3 regions of the Nesterenkonia sp. AN1 genome follow, and region 2 is predicted to be linked to each of the others. Evidence: riboswitches for the same ligand, from Rfam matches in the RefSeq annotation. Region 2 holds a riboswitch; each other region holds the start of a gene.
What was found. Region 2 has a riboswitch for S-adenosylmethionine ahead of BG28_RS04715 (ABC transporter ATP-binding protein). Riboswitches for the same ligand answer to the same signal wherever they lie in the genome.

Region 1: it holds a riboswitch for S-adenosylmethionine, as region 2 does, so the genes downstream of both, BG28_RS02610 (LLM class flavin-dependent oxidoreductase) here and BG28_RS04715 (ABC transporter ATP-binding protein) in region 2, are expected to answer to the same signal.
Region 3: it holds a riboswitch for S-adenosylmethionine, as region 2 does, so the genes downstream of both, BG28_RS03655 (O-acetylhomoserine aminocarboxypropyltransferase/cysteine synthase family protein) here and BG28_RS04715 (ABC transporter ATP-binding protein) in region 2, are expected to answer to the same signal.

What each region holds. Positions count from the first base shown of each region.
Region 1 covers NZ_JEMO01000004.1:60,083-62,341, forward strand. The annotation lists gene BG28_RS02610 (LLM class flavin-dependent oxidoreductase) at 1-1,291, opposite strand, end outside; SAM riboswitch class IV at 1,358-1,474, opposite strand; gene BG28_RS02615 (DUF805 domain-containing protein) at 1,703-2,236, shown strand.
Region 2 covers NZ_JEMO01000006.1:177,319-179,577, forward strand. The annotation lists gene BG28_RS04705 (methionine ABC transporter permease) at 1-148, opposite strand, end outside; gene BG28_RS04710 (methionine ABC transporter ATP-binding protein) at 148-1,044, opposite strand; SAM riboswitch class I at 1,052-1,151, opposite strand; SAM riboswitch class I at 1,273-1,385, shown strand; gene BG28_RS04715 (ABC transporter ATP-binding protein) at 1,395-2,259, shown strand, end outside.
Region 3 covers NZ_JEMO01000005.1:77,829-80,087, reverse strand. The annotation lists gene BG28_RS03670 (linear amide C-N hydrolase) at 1-186, shown strand, start outside; gene BG28_RS15600 (hypothetical protein) at 134-490, opposite strand; SAM riboswitch class IV at 942-1,075, shown strand; gene BG28_RS03655 (O-acetylhomoserine aminocarboxypropyltransferase/cysteine synthase family protein) at 1,207-2,259, shown strand, end outside.

The DNA of each region.
Region 1 (2,259 bases), on a different contig from region 2:
TGCCCGGAGTGTATTCGCGCTGAGCCAGTCCGCGATCGCGCAGCACCGGCAGCACCTTCTCGGCGAACTCCTGGAAGGATCCGGGGATCACCCAATTGACGACGTTGACCCCGTCGATGCCGGCGGCCTGCCACGCCTCCAGCTGGTCAGCGATCTGCTCAGGCGTGCCGACGATCCGGTTGCTGCGGTTGGAACGCCAGGCGATATCCGCCACCAGCGGTTCACGATCGGTGATCGTCTTGGAAGCCCATTCGGTGAATCCGCGCCGGGTGTTGGTCTGCACGTCCTTCAGAGGCGTCTCGGGCGGGTAGACGCGTCCGTCGGGATCCACCAGGGCAGCATGCGCGAGGTAGCCGTCCAGCGAGACGAACTCTTCGGCTTCCTTGAGCTTTCGCTGCGCCTCTTCTTCGGTGTCACCGATGATGAAGCTCAGCCCCTGGAAGAACTTGATGTCCTCTGGGGCGCGTCCGGCTTCCACGGCCCGGGCACGGGTGTCTTCGATCTGCGCCTTGGCGACTTCTGGGTTCGGCGCCCCCAAGAAGACGGCTTCGGCGTTGCGTGACGCGAAGTCGCGACCAGAGACGGAGGAGCCGGCCTGGAACAGGACCGGGGTGCGCTGGGGTGAGGGTGAGGGCAGATGTGGGCCTTCCACCGAGTAGCGCTCGCCCTGGTGGTAGATCTTGTGCACCTTGGCCGGGTCTGAGTACCGGGATCCCGCGCGGTCGTTGATCACTGCACCCTCGTCCCAGGAGCCTTCCCAGAGCTTGTAGGTCACATCGACGTATTCGTCGGCCCAGCGGTAGCGCTCGGAGTGCTCGGTCAATCGCGGCATGCCGTAGTTGCGTGAGCCGTTGTCCTGCATCCCGGTGACGATGTTCCAGGCGATCCGACCCTTGGAGATGTGGTCCAGTGTGGAGATCTGCCGGGCGAACTGGAACGGGTGGGACTGGAAGACGTTGGAGGTTGTGGCCAGGCCGATGTTCTCCGTCACCACGGCGAGCGCGCCGAGCAGCACGGTTGGATCATTGGACGGGATCTGCAGGCCCTCGTTGAGGTAGACCGAGTAGTCGGCATCTGAGTCCCCGTAGTGGCCGGAGACGTCGGCGAAGAACATGGCGTCGAACTTTGCCGCCTCCAGGATCTTGGCCAGATTGACCCAGGTGTCCACATCGGTGAACTCCGTCTGGTGGGCATCCTCGCGCCGCCACTGGCCGTGATGGATGTGGCTGTTCGTGTTCATCACGAAGGCGTTGAAGTGCAGCGGAGTGGGGGCGGAGTTGCTGTCAGGCATGAGGTTTCCACGTCTCTTTCGGACCGTGGCACCGCGCAGCGTCCCGTGCTCGGGGCGGATGCGCAGGCACCGTACTTGCCCGGGACGGTTGTGACACCGGGCCGAATCATCACCTGGAGCACCCCACTACGGTGAGAGGGTTGCTGTCCGGACAGCCAGGGCTTTCGTCCGGAACTCGTGATTCCTTGGTTCAGCGTAGAACGCACTCATTCCAAGTGCAAGACTTGATCATATTTACTGACATATATCGACACGTTGAGGATGGGCTCCCTGCGACCGGAGTCGCACCCGGTCAAATCCCTGACTGACACTCAAACATCGAGCTCACCCGCATTCCACGGGTCTTCCCAGACCAGCGCGATGCACCGTAGGGTTGAACATACCTGAGCGTCGACACCGGAGTGAGTAACCGTGAGCAGCTACAGCACCGATCCATCCCAGACCACCCCCACCTCCGTTCCCCCATTAGATGAGCCGCTCTACGGCGCCACGCTGGGCCAAGCCGTGCGGCGCTTCTTCGGCAAGTACACGCACTTCAAGGGGTACGCCTCGCGCAGCGAATACTGGTGGGTGCAGCTCTTCACGAACGTCGTCACCGGCGTGATCTCGATCCCCTACCTGCGCACCTACGACCCCACCCTCGGACGCTTCGACCTGACGGAGGGCACCGGAAACGTCGAAGGCCTGGTCCTGGCGAGCGCGCTCGGCGCGTTCATCTGGGGCCTCCTGACGTTTATTCCGATGCTTGCACTGAGCTGGCGCAGGTTGCATGACGCGGGACTCCCAGGACCCACGTACTTCCTGGTGCTGATCCCCTTCGTCGGCCCAATCGTCCTTATAATCCTGATGATCCTGCCGACTCGGCCTGAGAAGCACATCCGAGCTTGGGAGTACCCGACGGAACCAGCACCCGAGGCCCAGAATGCAGGACGCACCCTCCCTTAGGCTCTCCGCCTCGTCAGTGAGAC
Region 2 (2,259 bases):
GCGCCAGTCCGTCGGGGGCGTGGACGAAGAGCCAGATGCCCAGCGGGGTGCCCAGCAGGACCGCGAGCGGTATGGCGACCGCGATCATCGCGAAGGTCTCCAGCATGGCCTGGTTGATCTCGGGGAGCCGCTCGATGATGAGATTCATCAGTGCACACCCCCGGTCGACCCGGCCAGCGCGGCGTGCTGCGCGCGGTGCGTCTGGGCCTGTTGCGGGATCTGCTGGTCATGCTGGTCCAGCTCGTCCTCACCGGGACCTGGCAGACCTGCACCCGCGCCGCTGCGGTCCAGTCGAATGCCGTCACTGAGCAGGTACTTTCCGATGGAGGTTCGCGGATCGAAGCCTTCCCGGAGCAGTTCGCTCGCGGGGAACTCCTCGACCACGCGCCCGTCCTCCATGACCGCGACGTCGTCCGCGAGGGCCTTGATGACCTCCATCTCGTGGGTCACGATCACCACGGTGATGCCGAACTCGCGGTTCACATCCGCGAGGTACTGCAGCACGGTGGCGGTGGTGAAGGGATCCAGGGCGGAGGTCGGCTCGTCGCAGAGCAGCACCTCCGGCTTGGTGGCCAGCGCCCGGGCGATCGCGACCCGCTGCTTCTGACCCCCCGAGAGCTGCGCGGGATAGACCGAGGCCTTGTCCGTGATGTCCACGATCTCCAGCGCCTCCGCGACCCGGCGAAGACGTTCACGGCGGTCCCTGACCCCGGCGAACTTCAGTGACAGCTCGACATTCTGGGCGACGCTGAGGTTGTTCACCAGATTGAATCCCTGAAAGATCATGCCGATCTGGTGCCTGGCCCGGCGCAGGTCGGCGTCGGAGAGGCTGGTCAGCTCGGTGCCGCCGACGCTGACCCGTCCGGAGCTGGGACGCTCCAGCAGATTGATGTTGCGCAGCAGGGTGGACTTGCCGGCTCCGGAGAACCCGATGATCCCTTGGATCTTGCCGCGCGGCACCTCGAGACTGACGTCATCGACCGCGGTCAGCGGCTCTCGGCCGCGGGCGGCGAAGGTCGTCGAGACATGGGACAGGGAAATCATGAGGCATGCTCCATCGGTCCTGGCGTTAGCACCCGGCGGAGGCGATGAAGCCCTCCGGGTTGCTGCGACGTCTTCGAGCCAGATCTCTCAGTCGCTCTGGATGGTTGAACGTCTTCACCGTAGGCGTGAACATAGTGTGGAAGTCAAGTCCGCTTCGGTGTTGCGTTTTATCTCACCAGATGAACTTGACGTTGATGGAATTCCTGGTCGGGGCGTAGGGTGAACCGCGTACCATCCCGAGCGGCCGAGAGATCTGGCTCGTCGACGCCGCAGCAACCCAGGGAGGGACACCTTTGCAAGGGTGTCTTTTCGCCGGGTGCTACCGCCAGGATCGATGGGAGTATCCTCTGATGATTTCGCCTGCCTCCACCCTGACCGCCACCTCCGCAGCAGCACCTGCCGAAGCCTCGAGCGCCCCGCCCGAGACGGCAGCGCCGAGTCGGCGGGACTACACCTCTCTCGACGTCGAGCTCTCTGGCGTCGGCCGGGCATTCGGCTCGCGCACCGTGCTGCGCGATGTCAGCCTGCGGGTCGCCCCCGGCGAGGTGCTCGCAATCCTGGGCTCCTCGGGCTGCGGCAAGTCCACCTTGCTGCGGGCCGTCGGCGGCCTGGATACCGGAAACACCGGTGAGATCCTGATCAACGGCTCCCCGGTGCAGCGCTACGACGAGCGCACCGCGGTCGGATTCCAGGAGCCGCGACTGCTGCCCTGGCGCTCGATCCACAAGAACGTCAGCCTGGGGCTGCCGCGCAGCCTCTCCAAGGCCGAGGGCCGTGAGCGCGTGGATGAGCTCCTGAAGCTGGTCGGGCTGCATGACCGAGCCTCGCTGCGACCCCGGGAGATCTCCGGGGGCATGGCGCAGCGCGCCTCACTGGCCCGCGCCCTGGCCCGCCGCCCCGGGGTGCTGCTGCTCGATGAGCCCTTCGGCGCCCTGGACGCGCTCACCCGGCTGAAGATGCAGGACCTGCTCCTGGATGTGCATGCCCAGACCGGGACCACGGTGCTGCTGGTCACCCACGACGTGGACGAGGCGCTGCAGCTGGCCGATCGGGTGCTGCTCCTGGGGCCGGACCTGGCAGAACCACATCCCGCCGAGGGCGCCACGATCGCGCGGCTCCTCAGCGTGCCCGGGCAGCGGCCACGAGATCGCGCCTCCGCAGAGCTCGCTGCACTGCGCGGCGAGCTCTTCTCCGGTCTCGGCGTGGACTCACACA
Region 3 (2,259 bases), on a different contig from region 2:
CGGTACTACTTCGACTCCGCGCTGCGGCCCAGCGTCATCTGGGTCTCGCTGGACCGGCTCGCGCTCGGCGAAGGCTCCGGGGTCCGCCGTCTGGTGCTCAGCGAGGGGCCGCCCGAGGGTCACGTGGGAGAGGTCAGCGATCTGTTCGAACCGGCCGAGCCGTTCGCGTTCCTCGGTCCTGAGTGACCCGTGCCAGCGTGGGATCCTCCGTCGGTGCGGTTCCCTCGGTCTGACCTCGAGCCGAGGGCCGCGCGTGGGTCCGGACCAGCAGAATGGTCAGAACCGAGCCGATGAACGGTGCCAGGACCATCAGGAACGCGAAGGCGATCTTGGGCGCGAGGTCAAGGCTCTGGTTCCGGACCAGCTCCACCGCGGCCCAGAGGAGAGCCGTGGCGTAGGCGATCGGTATGCCCCACCACGCAATGTCGATCCAGGAGGAGTCGATCACTGGATTAAGCGCAATCACTGCGGGAGATGTCGCAGAAGGCATGAGATGGATATCCAATATTTTGGTTCTCTATTTCGAAAGAAACGCTACATTCTCTCGGGCCGGGAAGCCAGTGACCGTCGGCTTCACGGAGCTGGGGCAGACGGGGTGACCGTCCACTGTGGGGCCTCGGCATCACACGCATCGGGCGCGAGGTCTGCGTCGCACTCCTCCGGGACCGGGTAGCTGATCGACTGCGCAGTGCTTGCCCCGACGAAGACCTCGTCCCCATCGGCGTAGTCCTCCCCGTGGAAGGAGATCCCGGATCCGGTGGGGGATTCCGCAAGGATCTCGGTCGGGAAGAGCGCATGGGGGAGAGTCCAGAGATGGAGCGCCTCGACCCGGCAGCAGCGCCACGGATCCTCGCCCGTCGGGCGCCGAACATGACGAACTGCGAACCCGCCGGACCCACCGCACTTGCACCGGAGCATTCCGCGATGCAGACTTATCCCTAGGTCAAGAGTGCCAGCGCAAAACCCCGGTTTGCTGGCCGGCAACCCTCCAGTTCGCGGTGGGGTGCCCCGGGTGACGACCTGGTTGCGGCAGTCCCGGAGAAGATCCAAGGACTGACCGTGGCAAGCGCGGGCCACACACCAGTGCGGGCCCTTCACCCCAGTCCTCAGGACAGGGCCGTACAGGATTCGGCGCCGGCAACACGCTCACCGGCAGCGACGTTCAGATCCGGTCCAGATCCTGGGCCGCATTGAATGGAGAATCCCTTGAGCCACGAGAACACCTGGCAGTTCGAGACCCAGCAGATCCACGCCGGCGTCGCCCCCGACCCGGTCACCGGAGCACGGGCACTGCCGATCCAACAGACCACCTCCTTCGTCTTCCCGGACACCGCCGCGGCCGCGCGCCGCTTCGGCCTCGAGGAGATCGCCCCGATCTACTCCCGCATCGGGAATCCCACCGTCCAGGCGGTGGAGGACAAGATCGCCGCCCTCGAAGGCGGAGTCGGGGCGCTCGCCGTCGGCTCCGGACAGGCCGCCACCTCGCTGGCACTGCTGAACATCGCCCACGCCGGCAGCCACATCGTCGCATCGCCCACGCTCTACGGCGGCACACAGAACCTCTTCAAGCACACCCTGCCGAAGTTCGGCATCGAGGTCTCCTTCGTGGAGGACCCCGATGACCTCGAGTCCTGGCGCGCCGCCACCCGGGAGAACACGGTGGCCTTCTTCGGCGAAGCCGTGGCGAACCCGCGCGGCGACGTGCTCGACATCGAAGGCGTCGCCTCGGTGGCGCACGAGTTCGGCGCGCCGCTGATCATCGACTCCACCCTGACCACGCCCTACCTGATCCGGCCCTTCGACTTCGGCGCCGACGTCGTGGTGCACTCGGCCACCAAGTTCCTCGGTGGGCACGGCACCGCCATCGCCGGGGTGATCGTGGACTCCGGACGCTTCGACTACTTCGCCCACCCCGAGCACTTCCCCGGCTTCTCCACACCGGATGAGAGCTATCACGGGCTGGTCTTCGGCCGCGATCTCGGATCCGAGGGGATCTTCGGAGTCAATCTCTCCTTCATCCTCAAGGCCCGGGTCCAGCTGCTGCGCGACTTCGGACCGGCGCTGTCCCCGCACAACGCCTTCGAGATCAACCTCGGGCTCGAGACCCTCTCGCTGCGGATCGAGCGCCACGTGGAGAACGCCCAGAAGGTGGCCGAATACCTGGAGGCCCACGACGACGTCCGGCGGGTCTACTACTCCGGGCTGCCCTCCAGCCCCTGCTTCGAACGCGCCAAGAAGTACCTGCCGCGCGGGTCCGGG